DNA from 2 places in the Sinomonas sp. T428B genome. Region 2 is predicted to be linked to the other one. Evidence: riboswitches for the same ligand, from Rfam matches in the RefSeq annotation. Region 2 holds a riboswitch; the other holds the start of a gene.

Region 1 (3,392 bases), 150 kb from region 2:
GCTCGGGGCGCTGCTGGCGCGAGGCGATCGTCGGATCGCCGAAGGTCGAGCGGACGACCTCGAGCGAGGAGCCGGGGGCGTTCGCCGGGGCGACCGCGACCGCAGCGTAGCTCTCGACGCCTTCGACGAGGTTCTGGGCATAGGCCCTGATCTCCTGGGCGATGCGGGCGATCGAGGTGCCGGCCGCAGCGGCCTCCTGCTCGGAGAGGCCGACATAGAGGACGAAGCCGTGCGCGACATTGTCCGCGGCGACGGCGCGGACGGGCTCGGCCGAGGGCGCGATGACCGGCGTCGGAGCGGTGAGCGGCGCATAGTCCTCGGCGACAGGCCGCAGCGGCTGCTGCTGGGGGCGAACGGGGTGCGCGGCGCCGTAACCGGGGGCGTACGGATCGGCCTGCCCCGGAGCGCGGGTGCCGAACGGCTGGCGCTGGGTTCCCTGCTGGGCCTTCTGGGCGTTGCGGACGGAGATGTGGACGTAGCCGGATGCAACAGACATAGTGTGCTGACCTCGTTGGTGACTAGCCGCGGTCGCGGCTTCGAATGCGGAGCGTTGACGCCCGCGTGGCGGAGGATGCCCGACGCTGGGCTGTGGACGTGCGACGTGCGGGGGTGGTGCAGTCAGCTCGACATTCGACAGCAGCACATTGCCCGCGCGGCAGGTGAGCTCGCTGGGCGGTCGGCGGCGACAGGTGCTGCTGAGTCCATGTTCACAATCACGAGTGTGTCCCGTAACAATGCCTACAAGCAAGTAACAATGCTCGATTTGTCTCACATTCTGAGACGCAGAGTTGCGATGTGATGATTGTCACCATTCGGCAGAATAGCCTTGCGCTTTCCTTTTTTCGCCGCTAGCGCTCTTTTCTCGCTCTGCGTCGAAGATTATTCGACAGCGTCGCACCCAGCCCCCGACGAGGCGCGTCAAATGCGGGATCTCATAATGCGGACAGGGCTGGACGCGTGAGCGGTTCAACGCTTGTTGGCTGGACTTGGCCTCGGAACTTGATGTATCAAGCGCAAACCGCTGTTATCCAAATGTGACTTTCCGTGATCGTTCCGTTACCGTGGAACGGTGCCCGCGCCACCGCGGGCAACCCCCAGGCCCTGTCCGCCGAGCTCTGCCGACAGCCTGAGAGGACGTATCAGGCAGAGACGGAGGACCCACGTCCGGCCGCGCGCCCCCGCCCCCCCAGGGATCAGGCGCGGCCTCGGGGTGAAGCCCATGCCCTCGGCTGGGCCGGATGACTCTCATCCGAACCCGACAGCTAACTTCGCAGGCGCCAACGAGAGGCCCACACGCTTGAGCAAGTCCCCCTTCCGCGCTGCCGCGCGCCCTCAGGGCCGCCGCCGCGCAACGCACACCACGCACAGCCCCCACAGCACATCTGCCCTGGCCCGCATTGCGGCGTCCACTGGCGCCACCCCGGGCAGCCCCGTCGAGCGGCTCGGCCACCGCAGCGCCGCCGTCGCCCTCTCCCTGGGCCTCATCGCCCTAGCCGGGGGCGGAGCGGTCGCGACGACCGCCGGCAGCGACTTCGCCGCAGCCTCCCATGTCGAGGCGGTCCCGGCCGCCACCGGCATCGAGAACACAGCCATCGCAGCCGACGCCCAGGCCCGCGTGAAGGCCGAGGAGGTCCGTGCTGAGGCGGCAGCTGCCGCTGCTGCGCAGGCTGAGCTCCAAGCCGCTGAGGCCAAGGCAGCGGAGGCCAGCAAGGCCGAGGCGGCCCGCGCTGCCGAGCAGGCGCGCAAGGCCGAAGAGGCGCGACAGGCCGAAGCGGCCGTCGCGGCCGCGCGGCCCGTCGACGATCCGGCCGCCGCCAAGGCCTACGCCGCCTCCCGGCTCGCCGCCTACGGCTGGGGCCAGAACCAGATGAGCGCGCTCGAGATCCTGTGGACCAAGGAGTCTGGGTGGCGCACCACCGCCACGAATCCCACGTCCGGTGCCTACGGCATCGTGCAGTCCCTGCCCGCCAGCAAGATGAGCTCGGTCGGCGCGGACTGGCAGACCAACTTCCGCACGCAGATCGACTGGGGCCTGAACTACATCAAGGAGCGGTACGGCTCGCCGTCGAACGCCCTGAATTTCCACTACGCCAACAACTGGTACTGAGCCGACCCCAGCCTCCCGTGCAGCACTAGGCTTGCGTCCACAGCTCATTCACAGCTGCGGCTCAGGCTCGGACTACGACTGCACGGGAGGCTGGATCCATGGCAAGGCCCTACTCCGCGAACAACCTGCCCGCGCTGAGCCACCCGGACGGCACGCCGATCCGCGCCCTCGTGGTCGACGACGAGCCGAGCCTTGCCGAACTCATGAGCATGGGCCTGCGCATGGCGGGGTGGAGCGTCCAGGTGGCGGGCGACGGCCCCTCGGCCGTCACGGCCGCCCGCGAGTTCCGGCCCGACGTGCTCGTGCTGGACGTCATGATGCCGGGATTCGACGGCGTCGAGGTCCTCACGCGCATCCGCCAGTTCCTGCCCGAGGTCCCCGCGCTGTTCCTCACCGCGAAGGATGCCGTCGAGGACCGCATCACGGGCCTCGCCGCGGGCGGCGACGACTACGTGACGAAGCCGTTCAGCATGGAAGAGGTCATGCTCCGGCTGCACCGCCTCGTCCAGCGCTCGGGCGCCGCGGCCCAGGACGACGCCGATCTCGTCGTGGGCGACCTCGTCCTCAACACGGACACGCGTGAGGTCACGCGTGGCGGCGAGGACATCCAGCTCACGGCGACCCAGTTCGAGCTCCTGCGCTACCTCATGGAGAACCCGCGCCGCGTGGTCAGCAAGGCCCAGATCCTCGACCGCGTCTGGCAGTACGACTTCGGCGGGCAGGCCAACATCGTCGAGCTCTACATCTCCTACCTGCGCAAGAAGATCGACGTCGACCGCGCGCCCATGATCCACACGGTCCGCGGCGCCGGCTACGTCATCAAGCCCGCGGAGGGGTGAGCGCGCGCATGGGCACGCTCTCGGCCGCAGAGCGCCGCACCGGCCGCTCGTGGCGGCACCCCGACACGTGGCACCTGCGCACCAAACTCCTGCTCGCGACCATGCTCCTGCTCGTGGGGGTGTGCGCGGTCGTCGGGGCCCTCCTGTACACCTTCATGGACCGCCAGCTCACCCGCCAGCTCGACGCGGACCTCGCCCACGCCAGCCGCCGTGCAGCCGAGTTCCGCACACCACCCGGTCAAGTGGGCAAGCGCCCGGACCCGCTCGAGGCCAGGGGCCAGGGCGCCGGAACCCTCAACGCGCGGCTCAGTGGCGGGCGCGTCGAAGTCAGCGGCCTCATCAGCGCGGACGGCACACGCGTGCCACTCCGGCCGTCGGACATCGCCGTCCTCGCTGCGCTTCCGGTCGCGGGAGAGGACGCCTCGAGCGGCGACCGCCTCGCGGCC
Region 2 (3,392 bases):
CCGGCCGGCGGCCCGGGCGTGAAGCGCAGCTTCCAGCCCATCTCGGACGGGGTGTGGTCGCCCTTGACGTTGTTGCAGCGGAGGCAGCAGGCCACGAGGTTCTCCCACGAGTCCGCTCCCCCGCGTGAGCGGGGCAGGACGTGGTCCACCGTGTGGGCCGCCTTGCCGCAGTACGCGCATGTGTGCCCGTCGCGACGGAGCACCCCCCGTCTCGTGACGGCGGTGGCGTAGGTTCGACGGGGCCTGATGTAGCGGTTCAGCAGGATCACTGACGGGCGGCTCAGCACCTCGCGCGGTCCGACAACTGGATCGTCGTCTTCCGCGACAATGCTCGCCTTGCCGGCGAGCACGAGCACAAGCGCCCGGCGGAAGGTGACCACCGCGAGCGGTTCATAGCCTGCATTCAGAACGAGTGTGCGCATGCGCGTTCCTCTTAACGGCCGCACCCGGTCAGGGGCACAGGGCCGGCTGCCCTGTGCGTAGCCGGGCTGGATCGACTCTTCCAGCCTACTGAACCCGTCAACCGCCCATCGAACACGGGGCCCGGGAGCGCCAAGGTGTCGGCGAACATTCACGTGCCGGACACCTGCGGCGCTGCGCCCCCGGAACGCACAGGACGCCCCCTCCGCCAGGCGGAGGGGGCGTCCTGTGCAGTGCTATCCGGGGCCGTTCGCTGCCCCCGGGCACGTCTGCGTTGTATCAGCCGCCGACGCGGATGAAGACGGGGCCGGAGCCCACGTTGACGGAGAACAGCGCCGTGGTGCCGCCGTTCCAGCCGCCGTGCACGGCCTGGCCGTTGCCGACGTAGACGGCGATGTGGGCCATGCCCATGCCGCCGTCGGCGTAGTAGGCGAGGTCGCCCGGCTGGGCCTCGGCGGCGCTCACGGTGCGGCCGAGCGAGAGGTATCCGGCCGGCCAGCCGTGGTAGTGGATGCCGACGGCGGCGAGCGAGTTGGTCGCGAGCATCGTGCAGTCCTGAGCGACGCCGAGCTGCGCGTACGCGGCGGCGGCGATCGCGGCGCCCATACCGCTCGAGGCCTTGGGGGCCGCGGGGGCGGTCGAGGCGACCTGGAGGGTCGCGGAGGCCTGGACCTTCGGCGCTGCCTCGACGGCGGGGGCGGGCGCCGGAGCCGGGGCCTCGACGACCGGGGCGGCGACGGACTCGACGGCCGGGCGCTCGAAGGTCACGTCGGCCGTGGTCTCGGCGGAGACCGGAGCCTGGACGGCGGTGACCGCCTCGAGGGCGACCGGGGCGGAGGCCTCGCGCTGGGCTGCGGCCTCAGCGGCGTTGGCGGCGACGCCGCTGGTCAGGACGAGGCCGCCCGCGGCTGCGATGACAGCCGCCTGGCGGCCCACGCCGCCGGCGTTCTCGGAGACGGCCTTGGCGATGACAGCGAGCGAGGACGTGGCCTCGGCGCGGTGGCGGGCGATGCCTGCACGTGTGGTCATGGGGTTCTCTCTTTCGTGTCCTCGGGCCGCAGGGGGGAACGGCCCGTGGCAGGCGCTGCGGTCATGAGGGGGACACCGCACCGCCCGGTGGGTTGGTCTCAGTTGAGGGTGTAGAACACCGAGGAGCCGGTCGCGTTGACGGCGTGGAGCAGGGTGCCCTGCGAGGGGTTGAGGGCGCTGATCATCATCCCGTTGCCGACGTAGATGCCGACGTGCGCGCCGCCGTTCTGGACCACCAGGTCGCCGGGGGCCGGGGTGGCCGTGGGCTTCATGATGGTCCATGCCTGGACGCGGGGGATGCTGATGCCAGCCTGGGCGTAGACCCACTGGGTGAAGCCGGAGCAGTCCCAGCCGGACGGCGTGGTGCCGCCCCAGACGTAGGGGCTGCCGATGCCGGTGTAGGCGATCGCGGCGAGGGAGGAGCCGGCGACGCTCGAGCCGTCGAGAAGGCTGGCAACCTTCGTGCTCAGGGTCTTCGTGCTCGTGGACTGGGTCTGGACACGCTCGACGACGGGCGCGGCCACCGAGGCGACGGCGGGGCGCTCGAAGTCGACCTGCGCCTGCTCGGGCGCAACGACGGTCGGCGCAGCGGTGCTGGCCACGTCGGAGAGGGCGGAAGCCTCGCGTTGGGCTTCCGCGGCCTGGGCGGGGAGCCCGGCCGAGATGATCAGGCCGGAGGCAGCCGCGATGACGGCAGCCTGACGGCCGATGGTGCCTGCATTGTCGGACATGGCGTGCGCGACAGCCTCGAGCGGGCTGGTGCGAACCGGAACGGCGCGATGACGCGCAGTCATGGTGCGTGACGACACAGAAATAGCCTCTCCCAGTGCCTGCGAGGTGAGCTGTCGGGTTCGGATTGGAAGTATCCGGCCTCCCGGCTCGCGCCGGGCTGCTTGACCCCAAGGCCCTCCGAAGAGGACCGAAAGTGGTTCCCCCGCCTCTGCCAGACGAGTGTGCGAACGGATTCCGAGGAGTGGCAGAGCTAGGCATGCTCCCCGGATGTTCCGACTTGGTAGGAGCCGGAACAAGAACGACCCTACCTGACGTCCCCCAAAAAGTCACATTCGGATCACGGCCCGGTTACCGAGGGTCACAAAACGGACACGACGATTTTCCGGGCCCCCACGCAACGAGCCCCAGACCGCGTAGGCCGGGGGCTCGTCGGGTACAGGGAAGACGGGTTGGTGCGCGCGTCAGAGCCAGCCGTTGGGATCGACGACTTCGCCGTTGACCATGACCTCGAAGTGGAGGTGGCACCCGGTCGAGGCGCCGGTCGTGCCGCTGAGGGCGATGAGCGCCCCGCGCTCGACCTTCTGGCCCACCGAGACGGACGAGGACGAGAGGTGGTTGTACGTCGTCTCGAGACCATTGCCGTGGTCGATGACGACGCGGTTGCCGCCGCCATAGGGGTGCCATCCGGCGAAGGTCACGGTGCCGCTCGCGGCAGCCTTGACCGCGGTGCCGCACTGGGCGGCGAAGTCCTGGCCGCGGTGGAACTCGCCGGCCCAGCCGCTCAGGGGGCTCACGCGGTAGCCGAACGGCGAGGACGGGACCATCGAGTCGAGGGGAGCGCCGAGCGTGTTCTTCGCCTGCGCGGCGGTCACACTGCCCGCGGACTGGGCGCTCAAGAGCTGCTTGAGGCGGCCGTCCGGGTCCACGTGGCTGCCAACGGACGTGCGGCTGAAGGCCACGACCGCCTCGCCGGAGGCCGTGACCTGCGGCTGCTGGGCGGTGTCGACGGCGGCGGTGGGCGCCGCGGCGTCGGTGCCGGCGGTCGGGAGAGTGACGGTCAGGACCAGTCCGGTGGCGGCGAGAGCGACGCCGGCCTTCTGGCCGACACCGGCGATCTCCGCGAGCTGGCGGACGGGTCCGGGGCGGGCGGCGGCGCGGCGGCCGCGGCGTGCGGCGTCGCGCGGCCGGAGGCCGTAGGCCTCGGCGGCCGA

Evidence for each region. A riboswitch is a leader RNA that binds a small molecule or an ion and turns the genes downstream of it on or off. The one in region 2 is predicted to bind cyclic di-AMP.
Region 1: another riboswitch for cyclic di-AMP. It lies ahead of ACUYMY_RS03365 (aggregation-promoting factor C-terminal-like domain-containing protein); the one in region 2 lies ahead of ACUYMY_RS04025 (C40 family peptidase).

Annotation. Positions count from the first base shown of each region.
Region 1 covers NZ_JBRAZR010000001.1:704,770-708,161, reverse strand. The annotation lists gene ACUYMY_RS03370 (winged helix-turn-helix domain-containing protein) at 1-496, opposite strand, end outside; cyclic di-AMP (ydaO/yuaA leader) riboswitch at 1,107-1,288, shown strand; gene ACUYMY_RS03365 (aggregation-promoting factor C-terminal-like domain-containing protein) at 1,298-2,107, shown strand; gene ACUYMY_RS03360 (response regulator transcription factor) at 2,206-2,946, shown strand; gene ACUYMY_RS03355 (sensor histidine kinase) at 2,955-3,392, shown strand, end outside.
Region 2 covers NZ_JBRAZR010000001.1:852,729-856,120, reverse strand. The annotation lists gene ACUYMY_RS04035 (HNH endonuclease) at 1-422, opposite strand, end outside; gene ACUYMY_RS04030 (NlpC/P60 family protein) at 700-1,449, opposite strand; gene ACUYMY_RS04025 (C40 family peptidase) at 1,548-2,180, opposite strand; cyclic di-AMP (ydaO/yuaA leader) riboswitch at 2,263-2,415, opposite strand; gene ACUYMY_RS04020 (M23 family metallopeptidase) at 2,643-3,392, opposite strand, start outside.